3 regions of the Methylopila musalis genome follow, and region 1 is predicted to be linked to each of the others. Evidence: riboswitches for the same ligand, from Rfam matches in the RefSeq annotation. Region 1 holds a riboswitch; each other region holds the start of a gene.
What was found. Region 1 has a riboswitch for cobalamin ahead of ACFQ4O_RS13490 (TonB-dependent receptor plug domain-containing protein). Riboswitches for the same ligand answer to the same signal wherever they lie in the genome.

Region 1 (4,442 bases):
CGTTGGCCCGGTCGTCGAGGAAGGCGTAGTTGACGTTGAGGTTGCCGACGTTGCGCGGCCGGCGGACCAGCTCGACGCCGGTCGGATCCTCGCCGTCCGAATAGGTGTAGGCCGCGCGCACGCTGAGCCCGTCGATCGGGCGCAGGGTGACGCCGAGCTCCACGCCCTTGATCCGCGACGTGCCGTCGAGGTTGATCGGCGTGGTCACATAGGCGCCGCTCGGGGTCTGGGAGCTGCGCGATGAGATCAGGTCGCTGACGCGCTGCCGGAAATAGGTCGCCTCGACGGTGACGCGGTCGTCCCAGAACGGCTGGTCGACGCCGATGTCCCAGCCGCGGGTCTTCTCCGGGCTGAGCGCGGCGTTGCCGACGTAATTGCCGTAGAAACCGAAAAGCTCGAGGATCGTCGGGTTCTTCACGCCGGTGCCGAAGGAGGCGCGGAGCTTGGTCTTGGTGGCGTCGAACGTGTAGGCGGAGGCGAGACGGTAGGTGGTCTCGTCCCGGAAGCGCTCGTTGAAGTCGTGCCGCACGCTTCCGGTGACGAACAGGTTCTGGAACAGCCCGAGCTGGTACTGCCCCACGACGCCGGTGTTGGTGATGGAGCGTCGCACCGGCCCCTGACCGCCGAACTCCGGCGCCTGCCACTTGCTCTTGCTGACCACGTGGTCGCGCTGGGTGTCGGCGCCGAAGGTCAGCACATGGCTCGCCGGCAGGCCGCCTTCGGTCGAGAAGCGGTAGTTGGTCTGGTAGTCGAGCTTCACCGTCTCGCCCACCGTGGACGAGCTGCGCCGGTCGTCGGCCTCGTAGTTCCGGCGGTCCTGATGGGTGTGGGACAGGCCGAGCACGTGGTCCCAGGCGCCGTCGAGCAGCGTGGCCTTGCCCTGCACCCGCCCGAAGAACTGCTTTCCGCGCTCGTAATCGCCGGACTCCACCGCCGCCGCGTAAGGAAAGCCCTGCGCCGCGCCAAAGTTGTCGCGATCGGCCCGGAAGCTGGTGTAGCGGGCGACGCCGGTCAGCTCGAACATCTCGCTCGGCCGCACCGAGACCTTCGCCAGCGCGCCGCCGCTCTCATAGCCGTCGCGGTCGCGGAAGCCGGCGTTCCAGGCGTCGCGCTTCTTGGCGACGGAGATCCCGTCGGCGTGGAACAGCTGGGTCGCGAACAGGTAGTCGTAGGCCTCGGTCCCGCCGGACACGGCGGCCGAGCCGTTGAGCGTCCCGAACGATCCGCCCTCGACCTGGCCGCGGAAGGACGGCTTGCCGTCGCCCCGGCGGGTGACGATGTTCACCACGCCGCCGGCGGCGTCGGAGCCGTAGAGCGCGCTCTGGGGCCCGCGCAGCACATCCAAGCGCTCCACCTCCAGCGCCAGCAGGTTGGCGAAGTCGTATTCGCCGCTCATGCCCGGATCGTTCATCTCGATCCCGTCGATCAGCACCAGCGTCTGGTTGCCTTCCGAGCCGCGGATGCGGATCTGCGTCAGCGCGCCGACCGGGCCGGTGCGGCTGACCGCGACGCCCGGAAGCTCGCGCAGCGCGTCGGACACCACGCGGATCTGGCGCGTCTCCAGCTCCTCGCGCGACAGCGAGGACACCGCGCTGCCGATGGCGGCCTTCGGCCCCTCCACCTTGTTGGCGGTGACGGCGAGCTCGGGCAGCGCCTCGGAGGCGGCGGGCTCGGCCTCCGGCGCATGCTGGGCGCGCGCGAAGGACGGAGACACGAGGGAGAGCGTGAGAGCGGACAGCGCGGCGACGCCGCCGTCGCGAAGGAGAGGAACGAGCATCGAGACCCCGGGCGGGACGAGTGGCACGTCACCGCGAACAGGAAGCCTCGCCGACCGGACGAAGCGCTCTACGCCCCAACCGATGGTTCGCCCACCATCGGTGCACCCCGCCCGACGCGTTCGCGTGTGACCACACGGATGACGGCAGGTCTCCTGACTCACGGGTCTGCGCGCCTTCGTCGCCTTCCCAGATCCCGCAGGACCCAGTGGCGGATGACGAGGCGCTCGCCGTTCACAGTAGCGGGGGCTGCCGCAGGATAAGGCCGGATGGCCCGCACTGCGTTCCCTTTTGATCCCCGAGGGGAACCGTCAGGCCGGACGCTATGGCGAAACTGTGGCCGCGGTCAATGCGACCTCGGTCGGTGACGCCGGTTCTGTCGCTGGAAAGCCACGGCGCGCCGGAACCCCGCGCGGGTCAGCTCCTGTCCGGTGTCGGGCGATCCCGCCATATATGATCCAGCATGTCCCGGAAGAAGCGGTCCGCCTGTTCGCGTTCCCCCGCCTCGGGGCGCGGAACGCGGGCGCCGAAGGTCTCGTCGGCGCGCCGGAACTCGTCCGCGATGAAGCCGATGATCTCCGGCGGCGCCACCGCGGCGCCGAGCTCGCGGGTCAAGGCCTTGCGGGCGATCAGATCGGCCATGATGGCGGCCACCGCCGGCGGCGGATCGCACTCGGCCATCAGGGTCTGGAACCGCATGGGCGCCACCGCCGCGTCCGGCCGCAGCCGCAGCCAGCGCAGGGCCGCCGCCGGCCGGACCATGTAGAACAGCTTCTTCAACGCGATCGGCTGGCCGTCGCGCAGATGTTGCTCCTGATGCGCGTAGCCGAGGCCGCGATAGTGGCGGGCGATGCGGTCACGGTCCGCCACCTGCTCCGCGAAGGCGAGGAACGCCGCCCGGAACCGCTCGTCCACACCATAGGCGATCGGCGAGGTCAGCCATTCGATCACCACGGCGTTGCCGTTCAGCAGCAGCCGAATCGCCTTGGCGAGGTCCCAGCCGTTGACGTCGAGCTCGCCCTCGATCGGCGTCTCGATGACGTCGCGCAGCGGCCACAGCGAGAGATAGCGCTCCGGCCGGTGGGCGTAGATGAAGCGGCAGTCGTAATCGCTGTCCGGCGAGGGAAAGCCCCAGGCCCGGCTGCCGCTCTCGATCGCGAGCGGGATCGCCACGCCGTGGGCGGCGCGGATCTCCGCGAGCCGTCGGTCGACGCCCGCGACGGCGTCCGCGTCCATGTCCGCAGGTAAGGAACGGCCGAGCATCACGCCTCCCGAGCGCCGGCGGCCGCGTCGCCGCCAAGTGTCGCCGCCAAATGTCCTGCCGCGTCGGCGCGCGGAAGTCCAGCGCCCGTGAGACGCCCACCTTAGAACCAGTCTAAATTATTGAATTTGCTATGGAATACGACCTTTCCTATAAGGACCCATGCGCGAGCGTCTGGGCCGTCCGTCCCGCCTCGCGCGGCGACGCCTTCACTGTTCGAGCGGCCATGACGTCCTGGCGAACCTCCCTCGGTCTGCTGTTCGTGGACCATCGCGCCCCGCTGGAGCGGCTGGTGGGCCGTCGCGTGCGCGACCGCGAGACCGCGGCCGAGATCGTGCAGGACGTGTTCGCGCGGGTGTGGCGGGCGGGCAGCGCCGGCTCCTCCGACGACGACCGGCGCATTCTCTATGCGGCCGCCCGCAACGCCGCGGTGGACCACAATCTGGCCCAGTCGCGCCGCGGCCGCGCCCTCGCCCGGCTGACGCCCGAGCAGCTCATGCAGGACGAGGCCGCCCCCGACCAGACCTTCGCCTCCCGCGCCGCCCTCGGCGCGCTCGAAGCCGCGCTCGCCGACCTGCCCGAGCGCACGCGGGAGATCTTCATCGCCCGCCGCCTGAAGGGCGAGAGCAACGCCGTCATCGCGGCCCGGCTCGGCATCTCGGTGCGGGCGGTCGAGAAGCATCTGGTGCGCGGTCTCGCCCAGTGCCGCGAACGACTGTCGGGCCATCTCGACGACGCCTGACGGCCCTGCCCCAGCCTGCGCCCTGCTCTCCCCGCCGCGCCGCGCGAGTGCGCCGCCGGGTGTTTGTCTATCATCGCGGGAGCGCGCAGCAGGGTGGGCGACGAAACGCGCCACCCTCTTGTCCCGGCCTTGAGCCGGGACCCAGACACGCTGGTTCCGCAGAATGAGCCTCGACAGCCGGGACGCCCTGCCCCCCACGTCGGCGGAAATGGGTCCCGGCTCAAGGCCGGGACAAGGAAGAGGGCGCCGCCGAGTGTTTGTTTATCGTGGCGGGAGCGCGCAGCAGGATGGGCGACGACACGCGCCACCCTCTTGTCCCGGCCTTGAGCCGGGACCCAGACACTCTGGTTCTGCAGATTAAGCCTCGACAGCCGGGCCGCCCTGCCCCGAGCGGCCGGAAGACGGAGCGGACGAATTTTTTCCCGCCGCCATGTTCGCCTTTCCAGCCGCCGTTCGTTCTGGATAAGGGAAGGCTGGAAGTTTTCTAAGGTCGAGCGGTGAACCAGACGAACATCGACGCGGACGCCGCCGAGGCGCGGAGGCTGACGCCCGACCAGCGGGCGGCGGCGGACGCGTGGCTCATGCGCCGCGACGGCGAGCACGGCGCCCGGGACGAGGCCGACTTCGAGGCCTGGCTCGCGGCCGATCCCCGGCACGCCCTCGC
Region 2 (4,442 bases), on a different contig from region 1:
CCGCCGGCTACGGCTCCATCGGCGTGCTGCGCGACGTGGGCTTCGCCATCGCCGAAGGGGAGATCCTCGGCGTGCTCGGCCACAACGGCATGGGGAAGAGCACTTTGCTCAAGGCGCTCAGCGGCGCGATCCGCCCGAGCGCGGGCGCGATCCTGTTCGCAGGCGTCGACATCGCCCAGGAGCCGCCCCACCGCCGCGCGCGGCGAGGCCTCGGCTACGTGCCGCAGGGCCGTCAGATCTTCCCCGGCCTCACCGTGCGCGAGAACATGGCCTTCGCCGCCCGCGCGTCCGGCGCGCCGCTTAGCCTCGTGGACGAGATGATCGCCCGCTTCCCCCGGCTGCAGCCGATCGTGGACCGGGCGGGCGGCGTGCTCTCGGGCGGCGAGCAGCAGATCCTGGCGCTGGCGCGCTGCCTCTGCGCGAAGCCGTCGCTGATCCTGCTGGACGAGCCCACGGAGGGCATCCAGCCCTCGATCCGCGACGAGATCGTGGAGACGCTGCTGACGCTTCGGCGGGAGCTCGGGCTCTCGATCCTGCTGGTGGAGCAGAACCTCAAGTTCATGACCGATCTGGCCGACCGGGTCCTTCACATGGAGAAGGGCCGGCTGGCCTTCGCCGCGCCGCCCGAGGCCGCGGCCTGACGCATCCGGCGCCGGGACCGATCCGGCGCCGTCATCCAGCGCAAGAGCGGTGCGGCCGCCGGGGCCTCGTTCCGGCGGAAGGAAGCTCGCGCGCCCAACGGCCCGCTATGGCGGGCGCCCTCGGGGAGACTGACGCGATGACGATCTGCATGACCATGAAATGCGCGGCCGCGGCCGCGGCCGCCGGACTGGCGCTCGCCGCCACGCCCGCCGGCGCGGCCGGCACCTCGGCGCCGGGCTACACCACCGGCATCCCGGTCTGGGCCGTGGCGCCGGAGGGGCTCTACTACCTCAACCAGACCTATTCCGGCTTCCGGGAGGTGGGCGGCGTCGACATCCGCTCGAACTACAACACGTTCTTCTTCTTCTGGCAGACCGGCGCCAAATTTCTCGGCGCGGACATCGGCGGGATCGCCGCCCCGACCATCGCCGACATCTCGATCGAGGGCGCGGGCAGCGAGTTCGGCCTGTTCAACACCTATTTCGCGGCCCAGCTGAGCTGGGACCTCGGAAACGACCTCTATGTGGGCTACCGCCTCGGCGGCTACATCCCGCAGGGCGACACGCTCTCGCTCGACTACGGCACCATCGAGCACCGCGTCGGCGCGAGCTATCTCGGCGACGGCTGGAACCTCACCGGCAACTTCATGTTCGGCACGCCGGTGGGCGACGACCGCGACGACTTCGCGCCGAACTACGTGATCGCTGACCTCACCGCGACCAAGAAGTTCGGCAAGTTCGAGATCGGCCCGGTGGCGCATTTCTCGGCGGATGTGAGCAAGCCGGTCTCCTGGTACGGCAAGCAGTCCCAGTTCGCGATCGGCGGCCTCGTGGGCTACGACTTCGGCGGCGCCAACCTGAACGTGAAGCTGACCCGCGACGTCTATTCGAAGAATCGCGGCTTCAAGGACACGATCCTCTGGACCAACCTCAGCTTCCCGCTGTGGACCCCGGCCAAGGCCGAGGCCCCGCTGGTCGTCAAGTACTGAGGACGGGAGGGGCCCGACCGCGAGGAGCGGGCCCCTCGACCAATGGCCGCGCCGTCCACAACCAAGGACGCGGAGCCGTGACCCGAAACCGCCTTGCCTTCGGCGCCGCAGCGCCGTAATTGGGCGGGGACGGTTCCCTTCGGGGATCAAAAGGGAACGCGGTGCGGGCTTCGGCCCGAAGCCGCGGCTGCCCCCGCAACTGTAAGCGGCGAGCGCGTCGTCATCGGCCACTGGACCCTCACGGGTCTGGGAAGGCGACGAACGCGCACTGACCCGCGAGCCAGGAGACCTGCCGTCAGCCGTGTGGTTACACGCGAACGCGTCGGGCGGGGTGCACCGATGGTGGGCGAACCGTCGGGCGCGTCGAAAGGCGCGTGACGCTCGGGACGACTTCCAGTTCGCGGTGACGCGCCACTCGTCCCGCTCGGGGTCCCGATGCCTGATTCCTCACGTCTGCCGTTACGCGCCGTCCCGGCACCCTCGTCCTTGCGCGCCGCGCTGCTCGGCGCCTGCTGCGCCGCAGCCCTCGCCGCGCCGGCCCGCGCGCAAGCGCCCGACAGCCCGGTGGCGCTCGACGAGATCACCGTCAGCGGCGCGGGCGCCACGGTCGCGCCCGGCCCGAACCTGTCCGTGAAGACCAACGCCGGCAGCCGGCTTGGCCTGACGCCGCTGGAGACGCCGGCGAGCGTGGACGTGGTCTCCGGCGACGTGGTCCGCGACCGGGGCCAGTCCTCCATCGCCGAAGCCGTGACCCAGAACGCGGCCGGCTTCAGCTTCATCGGCACGCCGGGCAACGGCTTCGGCGCCTATTCGTCGCGCGGCTTCACCGGCGTGAACTCGGTCACCACGCTCTATGACGGCGTGCGGCTCTATCCGGGCCAGGGCACCGTCACTTTCCCGTTCGACACCTGGACCGTGGACCGGATCGAGGTGCTGCGCGGCCCGGCCTCGGTGCTCTACGGCGAGGGCGCCGTCGGCGGCGCCATCAACATCATCCCGAAGAAGCCCCTCACCGACGAGCGCCGCAACGAGGCCCGCATGGTGGTGGGAACGGACGGACAGGTGGGCCTCGCCGCCGGCAGCGCCGGGCCGATCAACGACAGGTTCGCCTACAGCTTCGACGTGGTCGGCAATCGCGGCGACGGCTGGATGGACCGGGGCGACCACAAGAACCTCGCCTTTTCCGGCGCGCTGAACTGGCGGCCGACGGACGAGCTCTCCGTCACCCTGACGCATGACGGCGGTCACAATCAGCCGAGCCGCTATTTCGGCACGCCGCTGAAGGGCGCCGGCAATGTGGAGACGGACTGGATCGGCGAGAACTACAACGTCCGCGACGGCGTGATCCGCTTCAACGACACCATCACCCAGCTCAAGGCGGAGTGGACGCCGAACGAGACCGTGACGCTGCGGGCGACCGCCTATTACGTCACCGCCAACCGCCTGTGGCGCAACGCCGAGGGCTACACATGGAACGCGGGGACCGGCCTGATCGACCGCTCGAGCTTCATCGCGATCAAGCAAGAGCAGGAGCAGATCGGCGCCCGCGCCGACGCCACCATCCGCACCGAGCTGTTCGGCATGGCGAACGAGGCGGTGGTCGGTTTCGACGTCAACCGGTTCGACTTCCGCCGCCTGAACAACGGCGGCTACGGCAATCCGGACCTCAACCCGTCGCTGCCGCCCACGGGCTTCGACCCGGGCGATTACGGCAGCGCGAGCCCCTACGGCAAGGACTACAAGGCGATCACCACCCAGTACTCGTTCTTCTTCGACGACCGGCTGAAGGTCACGGACACGCTCTCGCTGGTCGCGGGCCTGCGCTACGACCATCCGGAGGTGGATTATCGCAACGTCCGCACCGGCGACACGTCCAACCCGACGCTGAATTCGATCTCCTGGCGCGTCGGCGCGGTCTATGAACCGATCGAGAACCTCGCGGTCTACGCGCAGTATTCGGAGGCTGCGGACCCGGTGACGTCCATCCTCTCGCTGCCGAAGTCGCAGGCGGACTTCGCGCTCTCGAAGGGCCGGCAGGTCGAGGCCGGCGTGAAGCAGAGCCTGTGGGACGACCGCGTCGAGTGGACGCTCTCGGCGTTCTACATCGAGAAGAACGACCTTCTGTCCCGCGACGCGAACACCCCCACCATCACGCAGCAGGTGGGGCAGCAGTCCTCGCGCGGCGTCGAAGCCTCGGTCGGCGTTGAGCTTGGCCATGGCTGGCGGATCGACGCCAACGGCACGATCCTCGACGCGCGCTATGACGACTTCCGGGAGTCCGTCATGAATCCCGTTACGGGAGAACCGGAAAGCGTCAGCCGCAAGGGCAACACTCCGAACGCGGTGCCGGAAACGCTCGCCAATGTCTGGGCCACCTGGCGCTTCGCGGAAGACTGGAAGGCGCAGGCCGGCCTGCAATATGTGGGCAAGACCTACACCACGGCCGAAAACCGGTACAGCCGTCCAGGCTACGCTCTGGTGAACGCCGGGCTGCAGTGGAAGCCGACCGCTTACGCCACGCTCGATCTCCGGGTGAAGAACCTCACCGACAAGACCTACGCCTACACTGGCGGCGATTATCAGTGGTACTTCGGCGCGCCGCGCACCGCCGAAGTCGCGCTGCATCTGCGGTTCTGACCGCCGTGACGGCGCCCGTCCGGCTGGAGGTGGAGAACCTGGCGTGGGGACCTCCGGGGCGCCCGCCGGTGCTCTCGGGCGTGAGCTTCGCGCTCGCGCCCGGAGCGCGGCTCGCGGTGATCGGCCCCAACGGGTCCGGCAAATCCACGCTGCTGCGCTGCCTCTACCGGGTGAA
Region 3 (4,442 bases), on a different contig from region 1:
TCGATCGCCGAGAGGCTGCCGTCGAAATATTTCAGGTCAGAGACCATCACCTCGTCCCAGAGGCCGCGGGCCTTCAGGTCGCGGACGAGCGCCGCGTTCACGACCGTGAAGTCGCCCGACATGTTCGATTTGACGAAGAGGTTCTGGTAGGCGGGCTCGATCGACTGCGACACGCCGCAGATGTTTGAGATCGTCGCGGTCGGGGCGATCGCCATGCAGTTGGAGTTGCGCGTGCCGACGGTCCTGACCCGCTCGCGCAGCGGCTCCCAGTCGAGCGTCGCCGAACGGTCCATCTCGAGGCCGCCGCGGGCGTCCGACAGCAGCTCGATCGAGTCGATCGGCAGGATCCCTTTTGACCAGAGCGAGCCCTCGAAGCTCGGATAGCGGCCGCGCTCGGCCGCAAGGTCGACCGAGGCCGAGATGGCGTGGAAGCTCAGCGCCTCCATGCTCTGGTCGGCGAAGCGCACCGCCTCGTCGGAGGCGTAAGGAATGCGCAGCGTCTGCAGCGCGTCCTCAAAACCCATGATGCCGAGCCCGACCGGGCGGTGGCGCAGGTTCGAGCGGCGCGCCTCGGGGATCGTGTAGAAGTTGATGTCGACGACATTGTCCAGCATCCGCATCGCGGTCGCGATCGTGCGCGCGAGCTTGACGACGTCGAGGCCCTCGGCGGTGACGTGCGCCGCGAGGTTCACGGAGCCCAGATTGCAGACCGCGACCTCGTCGTCCGAGGTGTTGAGCGTGATCTCGGTGCAGAGGTTCGAGGAATGCACCACGCCGACATGGCCCTGCGGCGAGCGGATGTTGCAGGGGTCCTTGAAGGTGATCCAGGGGTGCCCGGTCTCGAACAGCATGGTGAGCATGCGCCGCCACAGGTCAAGCGCCCGCATCGACTTGTGGACCTTGAGCTCGCCGCGGGCGGCCTTGGCCTCGTAGGCCTCGTAGGCAGCCTTGAACGCCGGGCCGTAGAGATCATGCAGGTCCGGCGTCTCATCGGGCGAGAACAGTGTCCATTGGCCATCCGCCTCGACACGCTCGAGGAAGAGGTCCGGAACCCAGTTCGCGGTGTTCATGTCGTGGGTGCGGCGGCGGTCGTCGCCGGTGTTCTTGCGGAGATCGAGGAATTCCTCGATGTCGACGTGCCAGGTCTCGAGGTAGGCGCAGACCGCGCCCTTGCGCTTGCCGCCCTGATTGACCGCGATCGCGGTGTCGTTCGCGACTTTCAGGAACGGCACCACGCCCTGGCTCTCGCCGTTGGTTCCCTTGATGTGCGCGCCGAGGCCGCGCACGCGGCTCCAGTCGTTGCCGAGGCCGCCGGAATACTTCGCGAGCAGCGCGTTGTCCTTCACGCCCTTGAAGATGCCGTCGAGGTCGTCGGCGATCGTGGTCAGGAAGCAGGAGGAAAGCTGCGGGCGCGTCGTGCCCGAGTTGAACAGGGTCGGGGTGGAGGCCATGAAGTCGAAGCTCGACAGCAGGTCGTAGAACTCGATCGCGCGCGCCTCGCGGTCGATCTCGCGGAGCGAAAGGCCCATGGCGACGCGCATGAAAAATGCCTGCGGCAGCTCGATGCGCTGTCCGCCCGTGTGCAGGAAGTAGCGGTCGTAGAGCGTCTGGAGACCGAGGAACTGGAAGTCGAGGTCGCGCTCGGGCTTCAGCGCGGCGGCGAGCCGGGCGAGGTCGAAGCGCTCAAGTTCGGCGTCGATCAGCCCGGCGGCGACGCCCGCCTTGATAAAGGCCGGGAAGTAGTCGGGATAGGCCTCGGCCATGTCGGCCTGCGTGGCCGAGATCGCGCGGCCATGGACCGCCGACAGGCCCTCGGTCCGCAGCATGTCGAGCAGCAGGCGCGCGCTGACATAGGCGTAGTTCGGCTCGGTCTCGACCAGCGTGCGGGCCGCCATCACGGGCGCCTGCTGCAGCTCTGTCGGCGAGACGCCGTCATAGAGATTGCGGCGGGTCTCGGCCGCGACCGCCTCGGTGGAGACGCCCTCAAGGCCTTCGCAGGCCTCGGCGATGATCAGCGCCAGACGGCGTTCGTCGAGCGGGACCATCGAACCGTCGGCGTGGCGAACATGGAGCGAGGGCGTCGCGGTTTCGGCAGGCGCGGCCTTTGCGCGCCGGGCCTCGGCCCGAGCCTCACGATAGAGCACATAGGCGCGGGCGACCTTCTGGTGGCCGCCGCGCATCAGCGCGAGCTCGACCTGATCCTGGATGTCCTCAATGTGCAGCGCGCGGTCGGCGTCGGCGCGCCGGGTGAGCGTCGCGACAACGTCGGCTGTGAGCGCCTCTACCGCCTCATGGACGCGCCGCGAGGCGGCGGCCCCGGAGCCCTCGACGGCCAGGAACGCCTTGGTCACCGCGACCGCGATCTTGGAGCCGTCGAACGGCGTCACCGAACCGTTGCGGCGGATGACGTGGAACGCGGGCGCGGCGACCTTTCCGGGCCGCTCGGCGTCGGTGAAGACCGGCGCGCCGGTGGCGGCGCGATCCTGGGAGATGGAGAGAGACATCGGCTTCAGACCCCGAAAACCTGTTGGGGACGAGGCCACGCGGACGCGAGAGGTCGTGAGGGTTCCCGACAGGCGGGACGGCCGACCGCAAGCGATCCACCGGGACACCCCGCCCGAGGACGTTTCATTCGGTCGGGGCAGGTCTCCTGGCTCGCGGGTCAGCGCCGTCGGTCCTGTCTTCCCGAGGCTCTCGCCCCAGTGACGTTCGGTGGACCTTGGCTCGCCGCTTACAGTTGCGGGGGCAGCGCCGGCATCGCCCGAAGGCTCACCGGCTTCCCTCTTAGCTCCCGCATCTTGCGACTTGGGAGAACCTCGACGACTAGATATTGGGTCTGAGCGCCTGCAAGCGTCAATCCGCCGATGCGGTTATCCCCAATGTCCCCACGGAGCCCGGAGCGGACAGGCTCAGCCCGAGGCGTATGGCGCCACGCTGCGGCTGGCCTCGTCGATGACGAGCTTTCTTCCGACCGGCGGAAAGGCCCTCTGGGGGCAGCGTGGACGTTCGCACACTTTGCAGCCGGCGCCGATCGGGGTCGCGGCCCCGGGATCGGACAGGTCGAGGCCTTTCGAATAGACGAGCCGCTCCGCATGGCGGAGGTCGCAACCGAGTCCCACCGCGAAGCTCTTGCGGATGGCGCCGTACCGTCCCGCCGAACGTTCGACCGTCCGGGCGACCCAGAGGTAGGAGCGCCCGTCCGGCATCTGCGCGACCTGCGTCAGGATGCGTCCGGGCTGGGCGAACGCCTCGTAGACGTTCCAGAGCGGGCAGGCGCCGCCGACGCGCGAGAAGTGGAAGTCGGTCGCCGACTGACGCTTCGAGATGTTGCCGGCGCGATCGACGCGGATGAACACGAACGGCACGCCGCGCGCGTTCGGGCGCTGCAGGGTCGAAAGGCGATGGCAGATCGTCTCGAAGCCGACGCCGTAGCGCTCGGCGAGCGCCTCGATGTCGTAGCGCCCGGTCTCCGCGGCGTGGAGGAAGGGGCGATAGGGCATGAGCAGCGCCCCGGCGTAGTGATGCGCGAGCCCGATCCGGGCCAGCGACCGCGTCTCGGCGCTTCCCTGCGCGGCCTCGTCGGCCAGCCGGTCAATCGCCTCGCCCTGCTCGAAGTAGGCGAGCTGCGTCGCGATCTGAAACGCAATCTGGCCCGGACGCATCCGGCTCGACAGATGGAGCGCGTCGGAGCTGCGACGGAACAGCTTGGCGTCGGCTCGATCGTCGGCTTCGTCCGCCACGACGACCCGCACGCCGTGGCGGCGCTCGAGCAGATCGGTCAGCCGCCCCGCAGCGCTGGCCCCGAATGCGCCGAGCTCGCCCGCGAGGCGCTCGGCCGCCTCATCGAGCTCGCCGAAATGGTTGTGCCGGGCGTAGAAGAAGTCGCGGACCTGCTCGTAAGGGGTAAGGGGCGCGAGGCCTGCCGCTTCGGCTCCCGGCGACAGCCCCGCGGCGAGCGCCTCGGCCTGTTCGGCGGCGTGACGATAGCGCCGGTGCAACGTGACGATCGCGCGACCGACCGCCGGCATCGCGCCTGCGATCTCCCGAAGCTCGCTGGTCGACACCGTCTCGACGGCGGCAGGGTCGGCGAGCGCTTCGCGCAGGTCGGCGATGAGCCGCGCCTCGTCGTCCTCGGCGAAGAGCTGCACGTCGAGGCCGAACACGCCGTTGAGCTTCAGCAGCACCGGGACGGTGAGCGGGCGCTGGTTGTTCTCGATCTGGTTCAGGTAGCTCGGCGACAGATCGAGGGAGGCTGCGAGCGCGGCCTGCGTCATGCCGCGCTCTTCTCTGAGCCGCTTGAGCCGCACCCCCATGAACGTCTTGCGCATCGCGTCGTCCTTCGCGCCGCGCGAATTTGCAAACTTCGCAAATTCGCAAATTTCACTTCGCAAACCTTCGCTTTTTCAGTGGTTTTCTCGGGGTTTGCGTTTGTGAATATTGCG

Region 2: another riboswitch for cobalamin. It lies ahead of ACFQ4O_RS08535 (TonB-dependent receptor); the one in region 1 lies ahead of ACFQ4O_RS13490 (TonB-dependent receptor plug domain-containing protein).
Region 3: another riboswitch for cobalamin. It lies ahead of ACFQ4O_RS02645 (ribonucleoside-diphosphate reductase subunit alpha); the one in region 1 lies ahead of ACFQ4O_RS13490 (TonB-dependent receptor plug domain-containing protein).

The regions. Positions count from the first base shown of each region.
Region 1 covers NZ_JBHTMX010000153.1:27-4,468, reverse strand. Annotated here, with positions in the region: gene ACFQ4O_RS13490 (TonB-dependent receptor plug domain-containing protein) at 1-1,777, opposite strand, end outside; cobalamin riboswitch at 1,904-2,103, opposite strand; gene ACFQ4O_RS13485 (nucleotidyltransferase domain-containing protein) at 2,193-3,038, opposite strand; gene ACFQ4O_RS13480 (RNA polymerase sigma factor) at 3,263-3,778, shown strand; partial or broken gene ACFQ4O_RS13475 (FecR/PupR family sigma factor regulator) at 4,276-4,442, shown strand, end outside.
Region 2 covers NZ_JBHTMX010000057.1:1,809-6,250, reverse strand. Annotated here, with positions in the region: gene ACFQ4O_RS08545 (ABC transporter ATP-binding protein) at 1-641, shown strand, start outside; gene ACFQ4O_RS08540 (transporter) at 779-1,630, shown strand; cobalamin riboswitch at 1,745-1,941, shown strand; gene ACFQ4O_RS08535 (TonB-dependent receptor) at 2,117-4,267, shown strand; gene ACFQ4O_RS08530 (ABC transporter ATP-binding protein) at 4,273-4,442, shown strand, end outside.
Region 3 covers NZ_JBHTMX010000008.1:18,423-22,864, forward strand. Annotated here, with positions in the region: gene ACFQ4O_RS02645 (ribonucleoside-diphosphate reductase subunit alpha) at 1-2,504, opposite strand, end outside; cobalamin riboswitch at 2,624-2,834, opposite strand; gene ACFQ4O_RS02650 (short-chain fatty acyl-CoA regulator family protein) at 2,910-4,328, opposite strand.